Regions from separate parts of the Nocardioides sp. dk884 genome, predicted to be linked through region 1. Evidence: predicted binding sites of a transcription regulator. Region 1 holds the regulator's gene; the other holds the start of a gene.
The links. The regulator LexA, encoded in region 1, represses DNA repair genes until DNA is damaged. The targets are predictions, from matches to a motif close to TCGAACANNTGTTCGA.
Positions count from the first base shown of each region.

Region 2: GFH29_RS07585 (SAV_6107 family HEPN domain-containing protein) is a predicted target of LexA. The motif match lies at 3,779-3,794, and genes of this name have one in related genera.

Region 1 covers NZ_CP045649.1:3,596,700-3,603,730, forward strand. Annotated here, with positions in the region: gene GFH29_RS17155 (vitamin B12-dependent ribonucleotide reductase) at 1-2,682, opposite strand, end outside; gene nrdR (transcriptional regulator NrdR) at 2,860-3,333, opposite strand; gene GFH29_RS17165 (hypothetical protein) at 3,797-4,126, shown strand; gene GFH29_RS17170 (LysM peptidoglycan-binding domain-containing protein) at 4,236-4,583, opposite strand; gene lexA (transcriptional repressor LexA) at 4,940-5,662, shown strand; gene GFH29_RS17180 (MXAN_6640 family putative metalloprotease) at 5,925-7,031, shown strand, end outside.
Region 2 covers NZ_CP045649.1:1,554,682-1,561,712, reverse strand. Annotated here, with positions in the region: gene GFH29_RS07600 (transglutaminaseTgpA domain-containing protein) at 1-1,761, shown strand, start outside; gene GFH29_RS07595 (DUF3040 domain-containing protein) at 1,859-2,299, opposite strand; gene GFH29_RS07590 (methyltransferase domain-containing protein) at 2,441-3,172, opposite strand; gene GFH29_RS07585 (SAV_6107 family HEPN domain-containing protein) at 3,273-3,734, opposite strand; gene GFH29_RS07580 (hypothetical protein) at 3,850-4,362, opposite strand; gene GFH29_RS07575 (YbaK/EbsC family protein) at 4,418-4,900, shown strand; gene GFH29_RS07570 (ArsC/Spx/MgsR family protein) at 4,911-5,288, shown strand; gene GFH29_RS07565 (phytoene desaturase family protein) at 5,299-6,615, shown strand; gene metF (methylenetetrahydrofolate reductase [NAD(P)H]) at 6,637-7,031, opposite strand, start outside.

The sequences.
Region 1 (7,031 bases):
CTTCGCCAGCGGGACGACCGGGGTGGTCGCGGCGGGCGCGTCCTCGATGAGCTCGGCGGCGGCGCCGGTCTCCTCCACCGACTCATACGAGCCGGTCTCGAGGTGGCGCTGACGCTCGTCGGCGGAGTAGATGCCCAGCGCAGCGCGCTGCTCGAAGGGCAAGTAGTCCAGGGCCAGGCGACGGAAGATGTAGTCCATGATCGACTGCGACATCCGCACGTCCGGGTCGTCGGTGAGGCCGGCGGGCTCGAAGCGCAGGTTGGTGAACTTCGAGACGTAGGTCTCCAGCGGGACGCCGTACTGCAGGCCGATCGAGACGGCGATCGAGAACGCGTCCATCACGCCCGACAGGGTCGAGCCCTGCTTGCCGAGCTTGAGGAAGACCTCGCCGAGCTCGCCGTCGTCGTGCGCACCGGAGGTCATGTAACCCTCGGCGCCGCCGACGGTGAACGACGTGGTGCGCGAGACGCGCGACTTGGGCAGGCGCTTGCGGGTCGGGGCGTAGACGACCTTCTCGACGACCTTGGTCTCGACCTCGGCCGGCTTGGCCTCGGTGCCCTTGTTCTCACCCTTGCCGCCGGACAGCGGCTGGCCGACCTTGCAGTTGTCGCGGTAGATCGCGGTGGCCTTGAGGCCGAGCTTCCAGGACTGCATGTAGACGTCCTCGATCTCCTCCACGGTCGCCGTCTCCGGCAGGTTGACCGTCTTGGAGATCGCGCCGGACAGGAACGGCTGAGCCGCCGCCATCATCCGCACGTGGCCCATGGCCTTGAGGGCGCGGGCGCCCATCGCGCAGTCGAAGACCTCGTAGTGCTCGGTCTTGAGGCCGGGGGCGTCGATGACGTGGCCGTGCTCGGCGATGTACTCGACGATCGCCTCGATCTGCTCGGGCTGGTAGCCGAGCTTCTTGAGCGCGCGCGGCACCGTCTGGTTGACGATCTGCATCGAGCCGCCGCCGACGAGCTTCTTGAACTTGACCAGCGAGAAGTCCGGCTCGATGCCGGTGGTGTCGCAGTCCATCATGAAGCCGATGGTGCCGGTGGGCGCGAGCACCGAGGCCTGCGCGTTGCGGAAGCCGTTGGTCTCCCCCAGCGCGATGACGTCGGCCCAGGCCTGGGTGGCGAGCGTGTGGACCTGCTCGTCGGCGACGTGCAGCGGACGCACGGTGTCGTTGGCCGCCTGGTGCTTGCGCATGACCCGCTTGTGGGCCTCGGCGTTGCGGGCGTAGCCGGCGTACGGGCCGACGATCGCGGCGAGCTCGGCGGAGCGCTTGTAGGAGGTGCCGGTCATCAGCGAGGTGATGGTCGCGGCCATCGCACGACCGCCGTCGGAGTCGTAGCCCAGACCCATCGCCATCAGCAGCGCGCCGAGGTTGGCGTAGCCGATGCCGAGCTGGCGGTAGTCGCGGGTGGTCTCACCGATCGACTCGGTCGGGAAGTCGGCGAAGCAGATGGAGATGTCCATCGCGGTGATGATGAACTCCACGGCCTTCGCGAAGACCTCGCCGTCGAAGGTGTCGTCGTCCTTGAGGAACTTCAGCAGGTTCAGCGAGGCGAGGTTGCACGAGGAGTTGTCGAGCGACATGTACTCCGAGCACGGGTTGGATGCGGTGATCCGCCCGGTCTCGGGGTTGGTGTGCCAGTCGTTGATCGTGTCGTCGTACTGCAGACCCGGGTCGGCGCACTCCCAGGCGGCCTTGGAGATCTTGCGGAACAGCTCACGGGCGTCGACGCGCTCGATGATCTCGCCGGTGGTGCGCGAGCGCAGACCGAAGTCGGTGCCCTCCTCCACGGCGCGCATGAACTCATCGGAGACACGGACCGAGTTGTTGGCGTTCTGGTACTGGACCGAGGTGATGTCCTTGCCGCCGAGGTCCATGTCGAACCCGGCGTCGCGCAGCGCGCGGATCTTGTCCTCCTCGCGCGCCTTGGTCTCGACGAACTCCTCGATGTCGGGGTGGTCCACGTCCAGCACGACCATCTTGGCGGCGCGACGGGTGGCGCCACCGGACTTGATCGTGCCGGCGGAGGCGTCGGCACCGCGCATGAAGGAGACCGGACCGGAGGCGGTGCCACCGGAGGAGCGCAGCAGCTCCTTGGAGGAGCGGATGCGGGAGATGTTGAGGCCGGCACCGGAGCCGCCCTTGAAGATGAACCCCTCCTCCTTGTACCAGTTCAGGATCGAGTCCATGGAGTCGTCGACGGAGAGGATGAAGCAGGCGGAGACCTGCTGGGGCGACTCGGTGCCGACGTTGAACCAGACGGGGCTGTTGAAGGAGAAGTACTGGTGCACGAGCAGCCAGGTGAGCTCGTGCTCGAAGACCTCGGCGTCCGCCGCGCTGGCGAAGTAGCCGTTCTCGAGGCCGGCCTTGGTGTAGGTGTGCACCACCCGGTCGATGAGCTGCTTGAGACCGTTCTCGCGGGAGTCGGTGCCGACGGCGCCACGGAAGTACTTGGTGGTCACGATGGTCGAGGCGTTGACCGACCAGAAGTCGGGGAACTCGACGTCGCGCTGCTCGAAGACGGTCTCACCGGTGCGCCAGTTGGTCTGGACGACGTCGCGACGCTCCCAGTTGATCTCGTCGTAGGGGTGCACCCCCGCGGTGCTGAACACCCGCTCGACCTTCAGGCCCTTCTTCGCGGCCTTGCGCCCCCTGGTTGCGCTGGTGACCGTCTCCGTCATGCCCGTCTCCTCTGATGCGTCGTGGCTCGTGCTGCTGGTGGTGGTGCTCATGCTGTGGTGGTGCTCCGGTCGGTGCTCTCACTGTCGATGGTCTCTCCGAGCACCGACAGTGGCGGGGGAAGCTGGTGGAAGGCCCGGTGCGCAGCTTCCCCACTACGCACCGGGCTGTTCGAGAGGTCAGCCCGATGCGGCGGGCTGGCCGGGACTCCGCTCGGCGCGGAGCGTGGCGATCTCGGCGGCGAAGTCGTCCGCCGACTCGAAGGCGCGATAGACGCTGGCGAAGCGCAGGTAGGCCACCTCGTCGAGCTCGCGCAGCGGGCCGAGGATCGCCAGGCCCACCTCGTGGGCCGGGATCTCCGCCTGACCGGCGAGCCGCAGGGCGTCCTCGACCGCCTGACCGAGGCAGGCGAGCTGGTCCTCGCTCACGGGCCGGCCCTTGCAGGCCTTGCGCACCCCGGACACCGCCTTCTCCCGGGTGAACGGCTCGCTCGCGCCGGAGCGCTTGAGGACCATCAGCTGCATGAGCTCGACGGTCGAGAACCGCTTGGCGCAGGACCCGCAGGTGCGGCGTCGCCGGATCGAGCCCCCGTCGTCCGCGACCCGGGAGTCGATCACCCGGGTGTCGGTGTTCCGGCAGTAGGGACAGTGCATCCGGGGCTCCTCTCAGGCGCGCCACAACAGCCCGGGGCGGAAGTGCCTCAGGGTGTGGATAACGGGGGGTCTGCTGTGTAGAACTCACTCACATCTGTGAGTCTTGCGCCGCTGAGCTGTGCACTAGATGTGGATAACTACAGCGCTGTAAGTACTAGATGTAGGGGTAACCGTACGCGTGCGGCGGATCCTCTGCAAGCCCGCGCGACACGATCGAGGCCCCCGGTACGGACCGCCTTCGAAACCGCAGGTCAGAGCCCTGCCAGCCTTCGCCGGACGCCGGCGCGACACCGCAAGCGGCACGGATCAGGCGCGAATCGGACGCCGCACGGACGTGGCTCAAAAGGGGCGGGGTCGACGTGCGGGTCGCCGAGCGCCCGGGCGCGCGATCAGCGACAATGACCCCGTGGCAAGCAAGGGCAAGCGGGCGGGTTCGAGGCGGGGCACCAAGAAGACTCCGACGGTGCAGCCACGCCTGCTCGCCCTGGCCGGAGGCGTGACGCTGGCCGTCATCGCCTGGGGATACCTCGTCTACGCCGCGATCGACTTCGGTGCCAGCGCGCGCGGCGGCGACTCCGGAGGCTGGTGGCTCCTGGCGCTCGCCTCGACCGGCGCCGTGGCCTGCCTGTTTGTGGCCCTCATGCTCATCGCACGCCTGCTGCGCGAGCTCTGCCTCACCTCCGGCCCCTCCTCGTCGCCCGATCCCGCAGCCGCCCCGACGCAGGACCCCGTCGCCGCGAGCACCCCGGCGACACGCACGACGGTGCCAGGCGGACGACGCGCGGCCCGCTGAACGACCTCGACCTCGAGGAACGACCAGGGGGCGGAGCCATCAGGCTCCGCCCCCTGTCTTCCCCTGCTCGCCGGTCGGGGTCGAGGCGACCGGCGATGTCTGGCGTGCCTCAGCTGGTGGGCACCGCGAGGCGCTGACCGGCGACGAGCATCGTGGAGTCGAGGGCGTTGAGCCGCTCGATGTGGCGCATCTCCTCGCGCACGTCACCGTCGTCGCTGAGCTCGGCGGCGATGTCCCACAGGGTCTGACCGGTGCCGACCGTGATGATCTCCGTGGGCTCCGCCGAGCCCCTCTCCGCCGTCGCCATCGAGCCGCCGGCGAGGGCGAACCCGACGCCCAGCAGGACCGCCACGCAGAACAGGAAGACCACCACGCGGCCTCGGCGGGTCAGCCGCACGGACCGGCCGGTCGCCGGACGAGAGGTGATGATCATGGTCGTGGGGTTCAGCGTGCTCATCGTGGCTCCTGGGGAAGTGGTGTCAGCCTCGGATCGCGGCGTCGAGAAGATGTCTAACGCCCGCCACCGACAGTCCCGCCGAAACGGGACCGGATCGACGTTCGACCAGACGTTCGATCGAACACATGTACGACGCTAGAGCAGGTGTTCGAGGAACGCAAGCATCTGGGCGAACGAATGTTCGACGCATCGCCCGTCTCGGCCGCGCAGGCAGGCCCGCGACACGCACTTCGAACAGATGTTTGAACTCTGGGGGTGGATGTCGCTACGGTGGCCCTCACGCCACCGGACCCGGGACGACGCCCGATCCGCCGGAGGCGCGGACAACCCGGACGACGACCCGAGGGAAGGCACAGATGGCCAAGAAGAAGAGCGACGGGGTCGCTGAGCTCCCCGACGGTCCTGCTGACGCGACCGGACTCACCCCGCGCCAGGTGCGGGTGCTCACCCACATCACCGACTGCATCGAGAAGCGCGGCTACCCGCCGAGCATGCGCGAGATCGGTCAGGCCGTCGGCCTGACCAGCTCCTCGAGCGTGGCGCACCAGCTGAAGGTCCTCGAGCAGAAGGGCTTCATCAAGCGCGACCCGCACCGTCCGCGTGCCCTGGAGGTGTTCCTGCCCGAGGTGATGGCCGCCCGCAAGGCCATGTCCTCGGGCGAGGGCTCCTCGGTTGACGAGACCGGCATCGGCGACAGCGTGCCGGCCCCCTCCTACGTGCCGGTGGTGGGCCGTATCGCCGCAGGCGGGCCGATCCTCGCCGAGGAGCGGGTCGAGGACGTCTTCCCGCTCCCACGTCAGCTGGTCGGTGACGGACAGCTGTTCCTGCTCGAGGTCTCCGGTGACTCGATGATCGACGCGGCGGTGTGCAACGGCGACTACGTGGTGATCCGCCAGCAGCAGACCGCCAACAACGGCGACATGGTGGCCGCTCTGATCGAGGGCGAGGCCACCGTGAAGACCTTCCAGCGCAAGGACGGCAAGGTCTGGCTGCTCCCCCACAACGACGCCTACGAGCCCATCGACGGCACCCACGCCTCGATCCTGGGCAAGGTCACCGCGGTCCTGCGCCGGGTCTGAGGTCCCTCGCGCCGGGTCCGTGGCGAGTCCGAGCCGGGCCGGCACGGGGTGACAGGATCACCTCGTGCCAGCCCCTCGCGCCGCCCGGCGGCGCCCGTCCTCGCCCGGCCCCTGCCGAGCACGCGCCCTGGGCCTTCCAGCGCTCTGCCTCGCCGTCCTCACCGCCCTCGCCCCGACCCCGGCACACGCCGATCCCGGCCCGCCTCGCTCGGCTGGCCCCTCGGCTGGCCCCGCGACCGGCTCGGCGACGACCCCGCTGAGCGTGCCCACCGAGGCGGTGCCGCTGCGCCGGGCCCGGGCCGCCCTGGCCGGGGCACGCCGCGCGCTGGCCCCCGAGTCCAGCGGCCTGCGCGCTGGCGACGCCACGATCGCCCTGCGGGACCTGGCACTCACCCTGGATGCCCTGCCGGCCGGCGAGCGCGCCGCAGCGCGACGCCTGCTCGCCCGACCCACCGACGGCCGCGCGGATCCCGCCGGTCACGGGTGGGGCCCTCGCGCCGCACCGCGGGTGCGCTGCACCGCGGTCCTCTGCGTGCACTGGGCGTCGAACCCGGCGAGCGCGGACAGCCCCGACCTCGCCGACCTCTCCGGCAACGGGGTGCCCGACCAGGTCGACCTGGTGCTGGACACCCTCGTCTCGGTGCACGCGCGCCTGCGGTCGGCGGGATACCGGGCGCCGCTCGGCGACGGCCCGCTCGGCGGTGACGCCCGCACGGACATCTACCTTGCCGACATCGGCGACCAGGGGCTGTACGGCTACTGCGCGAGCGACGCTCCTGTCCCGGTCATCGGCGCCAACGCCCGTGCGGCCTACTGCGTGCTCGACGACGACTACGACGGCACGCAGTTCCCGGGCAACACGCCGCTGGAGAACCTCCAGGTGACAGCGGCCCACGAGTACTTCCACGCCGTGCAGTTCGCCTACGACGCCACCCAGGACGCCTGGCTCATGGAGGCCACCGCCGCCTGGGTCGAGGACGAGCTGTTCGACGACGTCGACGACAACCGCCAGTACCTGCACCGCAGCCCGCTGCGCCAGCCGAGGCGTTCCCTGGACGACCGCGGCCGGGCGGACCGCGCCGACGCGCTGCGGGTCTACGGGAGCTGGATCTTCTTCCGTTGGCTCGGCGAGCGGCTGCCGACCGCGCAGGGGGGTCTGGCGACAGTGGTCCGCGACATCTGGGAGGCCGCGGACTCCACAGGGCCGCACGTCCAGGACCACTCCCTGGCCGCGATCAGCACCGTGCTGCGCGCCCGCGGGACGACCCTGCCCGCGGCGCTGGCGGGCTTCGCCGCCGACAACCTCGCCCCCGCGGCGTCGTACGACGAGGGGCGGGGCTACCCCGCGGCCCGGCCGGTCGCGGCGCTG
Region 2 (7,031 bases), 2.0 Mb from region 1:
CCCGAGCAGGGCACGCCGGCGCACCCGGGACCGCTGCGCGCGAGCGCCGGCGCGGTCGGGACCCTGTCGGTCGGCATCGCCCTGGCGCTCCCGCTGGTGATCCCGAGCGCCGACCTCGACCTGCTCGGCTCCGGGCGCGGGGGCGCGGGGGGCAGCGAGATCGAGCTGGAGAACCCGATGGTCGACCTGACGCGTGACCTCGTCCGCGGCGAGGACTTCCCGCTGCTGCGGGTGCGCACCACCGACCGCGACCCGTCGTACCTGCGCATCGCGGTGCTCAACCGCTTCTCCGCCGATGAGTGGAGCTCCGGGGACCGCGAGGTCCCCGTCGACCAGCTGCCTCGCGGCGAGCTCCCCGACCTGGAGGGCGTGGCACCCGACGTGGAGCGGATCGAGCACGACTACGAGGTCGAGGCGACCGAGGAGTTCGAGTCGACCTGGCTGCCCACGCAGGCCCCGGTCTCGGCGGTCGTGGCGCCCGGCGACTGGCGCTACGACGTCGCCACGATGGACTTCATCGCCGGGGAGGACGACCTGACCACCGCGGGCCTCAGCTATGAGATGACGGCCGTCGACCTGGTCCGCGTGCCCGAGGACATGGTCGCGGCTCCGTCCGGTGCCGGGCTCGTGGACGAGGAGTTCCTCGACCTGCCGGTCGGCCTCTCCCCCGTCGTGGACGAGCTCGCCACGAGCGTCACCGCCGGGGCGGGCTCGCCGTACGAGAAGGCGGTGGCCCTGCAGGACTGGTTCCGCAGCGACGGCAACTTCACCTACTCCACCGACGTCGAGCCCGGCAACGGCTCCGACGACCTGCAGAAGTTCCTCGTCGAGGACCGTCGCGGGTACTGCGAGCAGTTCGCCGCCGCCATGGCGGTGATGGCGCGCAGCCTCGACATCCCGGCGCGGGTGGCCGTGGGGTTCCTGCGCCCGGACCGGGTGGACGCGCAGACCTGGGAGTACAGCACCTGGGACCTGCACGCCTGGCCCGAGCTGTTCGTGCCGGGCTCGGGATGGGTGGCCTTCGAGCCGACTCCCCCGGACCGCGCCGCCGACGTGCCGCCGTACACGCGCATCGAGGTGGGTGCGGGCGAGGAGCCGATGCTGCCGAGCGAGAACGCCCAGCCCAACGGCGACGACCTGCCCCGGGGACCGGAGAGCGTGCCGGCACCGGCCCCGGCCGAGGAGGAGGCCCCGGTGGCCGCTGCGGCCGAGGAGACCTTCCCGTGGGGCACCGTGGCAAGCGGGATCCTCGCGGTCGTGCTGCTCACCGGGTCGCTGCTGCTGCCCGGCGGCGTACGACGTGGACGGCGCGAGCGCCGGCTGCGGGGCGGGCCCGAGGAGGTCTGGGCCGAGCTGCGCGACACCGCGCGCGACCTGGGGATCCCGTGGCCCGACGGGCGCTCACCGCGTCAGCTGCGTCGCGTGTTGCTCGAGCACCTCGGCTCGCCCGCCGGTCCGGGCCCCGAGGAGCGTCCGGCCCACGGGGCACAGGTCGCTCCGGAGGCGACCGCCGCGCTGGACCGGCTGGTCCTGGCCCTGGAGCGCGGCCGCTACGCGCGTCCCGGAAACCCGGTGCCGCAGGTCCGTGCGGACGCCGAGACCTGCCTCGCCGCACTCGAGGGTGGGGCGCCGCGCCGCGCCCGCCGCCGCGCCGCCTGGTGGCCGCGCACCGCCTTCACCCGCCGTACGCCGACCCCCCGGCGTCTGGGCGACGGCGAGCCGGAGCGGACCCGCTCCGACCTGGTCGACCGCGTCGGCTGAGCGCCCCCACTGCACGCCGAGTCGGCGCCAATGGTTGGGCGAGTCGGCGCTTGTGGCGCGCCGACTCGGCGCCAATGGTTGCGCGCCGGGTCTGGGCTCAGAAGCCGCCGTTCTCCTCGCGGCGGCGGCGCCAACGCTCCTCGGCCCGCTCCATGAAGGAGCCGGCGTTGCGGCGCGGGCGGCGGGTGCGGCCGCGCTTGCCGCCCTCGATGACCGTGAAGCCTCGCGAGGGGTGTCCCGCGGTGCGGGCGTCGGCGGCCACGGCGGCCTGCTGGCCGCGGATGGCGTTGAGGCCCACCGTCGCCGACGCCAGCATCACCACGAAGCCGACGACGCCGATCGCCCACTGCTGGGCCACGGCACCGGTCATCAGGACGGCGATGCCGACCACGAACACACAGCCCGCGGCGATCGCTCGACGGCGGGCGGAACGACGAATCGAGGTGCCGCGGAGCGTCGAGGCGAACTTGGGGTCCTCCTCGACGAGGGCACGCTCCATCTGCTCGAGTAGCCGCAGCTCCTCTTCAGAGAGTGGCACCGGATCCTCCCACTGTCGTGCTGACCAGCCGATCCTGATGGATGGCCCCTGCAGCAAGTCTAGGCAGGTGATTCCCAACGCGGTACCCGTGGCGGTCAAATCTCATGGCCGCGCCCTGACATCGGTGCCGTCGGCGCGCATTCAGCGGGCCAGGACGTGCAGCTGGGTGGCGAGCGGGAGGAACTCCTCGCGTCCCGCGACGGCGTGCTCGAGCTCGACCAGCGCGGCGCTCGCGCCGGGCTCGGAGTCGACCAGCGAGCCGGGGACCAGGTCGGCGAACACGCGTACGCCGTGGACCTGCGCGACCTCGAACCCGGCGCCGACCAGCAGCGCCTCGAGCTCGTCGCGGGTGACCCGGCGGCCGGCGCGCCCGGCGGGCGCGGTGTCGTCGAGGGCCGCGAGAGCCTGGCCGAAGTGACCCGCCATCGCGCGGGCGACCACGGCGGCGTAGCGCTGGGCGACGAGCAGGCTGAGGGTGCCACCGGGCCGCAGCACCTCGCGGATCGTGGCCAGCGCGGCAGCCGGGTCGTCGACGACCTCGAGCACCCCGTGGCACAGCACCACGTCGGCGCCGGCACGCCCGGGCACGTCCAGGAGCGTGCTCACGTCGCCCTGGTGGCCGGCGACCTGCACGCCGAGCTCGCGGGCGCGGCGGTCGAGCGAGGCCAGCGCGTCGGGGCTGGGGTCCACCACCGTCACGCGGTGGCCCAGCTCGGCGGCCCGCACCGCGGAGACGCCGGTGCCACCGCCGAGGTCGAGCACGTCGCACGGGCCGGCGTCCAGAACGGGACGCAAGGCCCCCCACACCACGGAGGTCCGAGCGGCCGCCCGGCGCTCGCTGGGCTTGTCCCCGAACGGGTCACTGCTAGGCATGCACCCACCCTAGGGCGTCGCCACCTTCGCGCCGTCGCGAGCCGCGCGGACGGCCACGGATCACCGCTGACGACCACTGCGACCGCGCTGGCCACCGGCCTCAACCAGCGCGCACGACCTGCTCCGCGGCCGGCACGTGCGGCATCAGTCCGAGCGCCTGCTCCACGACCGCGAGGAACCGGTCGGCGTCACGCAGGAGGTCGTCGGCCTCCCGCTCGGTGACCGCGCGGGTCGAGCCGGCTTCGCAGGCCGCGCGCTTGGCGGCGCCGGCGGCGAAGAACCCGGCCCACTCGCCGAGCTCGGGCGCGACCCCGGCGAGCAGCACCCAGGCGTTGCGCTGGGGCCGACGTCGGGCCGGCTCCGGGCGCGCCCGGGCCGCCAGCAGCGCCGCCGCGGCCCGCAGGGCGGCGACGTGGGCGCTGGCGTAGCGGGTCGGCGCGTCCGGGGCCGCCATCGCCTCGCTCAGCGACTCCGCGGAACGGGCGAGGTAGGCGTGGGTGGTCGCCGGCAGTGCATGGGGATGAGGGGCGTCGTACGGCACAGGGGTTGTCCTCTCGCTCACCGACCCTGGATGCGTCGGCGGAGAGGGAGGCTCCACCGACATCCTCGAACGCGCGTTCGAGCATGTCGGCAAGCTACACGCGCCCACCGACAACGCCGGTGGGCCCGCGCCCCGATCAGCGCTGGACGGTGTCGCGGTCCTCCTCGGACCAGGAGTGCAGGTAGGCGGTGGTGTCCTTGTGCACCAGCAGCACCAGCAGGGCGAGGGTCAGCAGCAGGCCGATCACCGAGAGCACCAGGAACAGCGCCGGCGGCGCGGTGATCAAGATCGCGCCGACCCCGACCACGAGGGTCAGCAGCGTGACGATCAGGCAGATCCGCGCCCACTCGAAGCCGGCGGCCAGCAGCGGCGCCAGCACCGCGAGCATCCCGCCCATCACCAGGTAGATGACCGCGGTCACCGGCACGAACGCCGGCGGCTTGATCTCGCCGTCCTTGACCGCCTCGACGCCGCCGGCCGCGAGCACGTCGTGCACCGAGCGGTGGCCCTCCGCCCACGATCGGATCAGGCTGTCCTCGAAGATCCAGGTCAGCAGGACGGCGACCGCCCCGAAGGCGACCAGCGCCCAGAGCACCTGGAGCGCGCGGCGCACCGACTCGGGCCTCGTGTTGTCCTGTTGTGCAGCCATGCATCCTCCGTAGGTCGTCCCCGGCGCCGGTCCGCGCGCTGGCTAGGGTTTCCCCATGAGCCCCATGAACGTGGAGCACCCCTCGGTCGTGAGGTTCCGGGCGGAGCACACCCGCCGCGGCGGAGCCGGTCAGGTGGTCATTCTGCCGGACTCCGTCCACACCGCCGCACTCGCCGCGGAGGCACTCGGCTGCGAGGTGGGCGCGATCGCCAACAGCCTGCTCTTCGACGCCGACGGGTCCCCCGTGCTGCTGCTCACCTCCGGCGCGCACCGGGTCGACACGGTGGCGGTGGCCGAGCGGCTCGGCGTGAAGCGGCTGCGGCGTGCCAGCCCCGAGCAGGTCCGTGAGCACACCGGCCAGGTCATCGGCGGGGTCTCGCCCCTCGGCCACCCGGCGCCGGTCCCGACCTGGCTCGACCCGTGGCTGCGCCGCCACGAGGTCGTCTGGGCCGCCGCGGGCCACCCCTCCGCGGTGTTCTCCACGACGTACGACGAGCTGCGCGCGCTGACCGGCGCCCGCGAGCTGGAGATGGAGTGAGCACGTGAGCATGGAGATCTGGATCAACCCCGCCTGCTCGAAGTGCCGCACCGCGCAGCGCGCGCTGGAGGAGGCGGGGGTCGAGCACACGGTGCGCCGCTACCTCGACGACCCGCCCACGGCCAAGGAGCTCGGGGCCGTGGTCGACCGGCTCGGGCTCGAACCCTGGGACGTCGCGCGCCCCCGGGAGACCCGCGAGGCCGGCATCGACCTGCCGCGCACGCCCCAGGCCCGCGCCGAGTGGCTGGCCGCGCTGGCGGCGAACCCGCGCGCCATCCAGCGCCCGATCGTGACCGCCGACGACGGCACCACGCTCGTGGCCCGCGACGGGGAGACCCTGGCCCGCGCGGTCGCCCTGGGGCGTCCGGGGTCCGCACCGGTGTCCTAGTCTTCGCGCCATGGCGCGGGTCGTGGTGGTCGGAGGCGGTCTGGGCGGCGCGGCGACCTCGGCGCGCCTCGCCAAGCTCGGCCACGACGTCACGCTGCTCGAGCGCGGGGACCGCCTCGGCGGCGCGCTGGTCGCGGTCTCCGAGGACGGGTTCTCCTGGGACGCCGGTCCCTCGACCACGCTGCTCCCGGCCGTGCTGCGCGACCTGTTCCGCAAGAGCGGGCGCCCCTTGGAGCGCGAGCTCGAGCTGGTCGCGACCGACCTGGTGCGCGAGCACCGCTTCGAGGACGGCACCACACTGCGGCTCCCGTCCTCCCGCGCCGGGCAGCTGCGCGCGGTGGACGAGCTCGCCCCCGGCCTCGGGCAGGCCTGGGTCGACCACGTCGCGTCGTACGCCGAGGAGTGGGAGGTGCTGCGCCGCCACTACCTGGAGGTCCCCTGGGACCCGGCCGCGCTCCCCCGCGAGCTGGCCGCGATCCTCGATCGCCGCGAGTCGCTGCGCCGCCGTCTCGCCCGCACCCTGCGCGACCCGCGGCTGCGGCTGGTGGCCGCGCACCCGTTCGTCGCGGACGGCCACGACCCGCGCGACGTCCCGTCCTGGGCGGGCGTGCACTCCTACGTCGAGCAGCGCTTCGGCGCCTGGTCCTTCGCCGGCGGCGCCGATGCCCTCGCGCAGGCGCTGACCGCCCGGCTGGCCACCCGCCGCGTGGACGTGCGCACCGGGGTCACCGTCACCGACGTCGTCGTGCGCGGCGGACGCGCGGTCGCCGTCGCGACCAGCGCCGGGGAGGTCGACGCCGACGTCGTCGTGTGCGCGATCGACCCGCGCCGGCTGCCGGCGCTGGCGTCCTACGTCGCGCGTACGACGCCGGCCATCCCGCCGGTGGTGTGCCACGTGGGCATCGACTCCGAGGCCGCCGCGGCCGCCGGGCTGCCCGAGGGGCCCCACGACCTCATCGTCCACGGCGACCCGATGCTGGTCCTCCGGCCGGGGGGCACCGCCCCGGACGGCGCCCGCGCGGTGACCGTCCACGGGCGCGGCCGGCTCGCCGAGGACATCCTGCTCGCCCTGGCCCGCCAGGGCGTCGACCTGCGCCCCGGGCTGCTCACCCGCGTCGATCGCAGCCCCCGCGACCTGGTCGCGCACTGGGGCGGGTCCCCGCTGGGGGTGCAGTGGCAGGGCCGGCGCACGGTGCGCCGCCGCCTCGGCCCGCACACGCCGGTCCCCGGCGTACTCGCCGCCGGCGCGCACGCGACGCCCGGCAGCGGGATCCCGTACGTCGGGCTCTCGGCGGCCCTGGTCGCCCAGGTCGTCGGGCCCGCCTGAGGGCGGCAGCGCCGCGGTGGGTCAGACGCTCATGTTGAGCGCGGCGAAGATCTCCAGCGTCGCCTTGGAGCGGTTCAGCGTGTAGAAGTGCAGACCGGGCGCGCCGCCGGCGAGCAGCTCCTCGCACAGCTCCGCGGCCAGTGCGATGCCCTCGGCGCGCACCGCGGCCGGGTCGCCGTCGTGGGCGGAGATGCGGGCCACGATGTCGGCCGGCACGTCGCAGCCGATCAGCTCGCCCTGGCGGCGGATCGCGTTGAGGTTGAGGATCGGCATGATGCCGGGCAGCACCGGGATGTCGATGCCGCGAGCCCGCACCCGGTCGACCAGTGCGAAGTAGTCCGAGGCACGGAAGAACATCTGGGTGACGGCGAACTCCGCACCGGCCCGGGCCTTGGCCACCAGCACGTCGGCGTCGT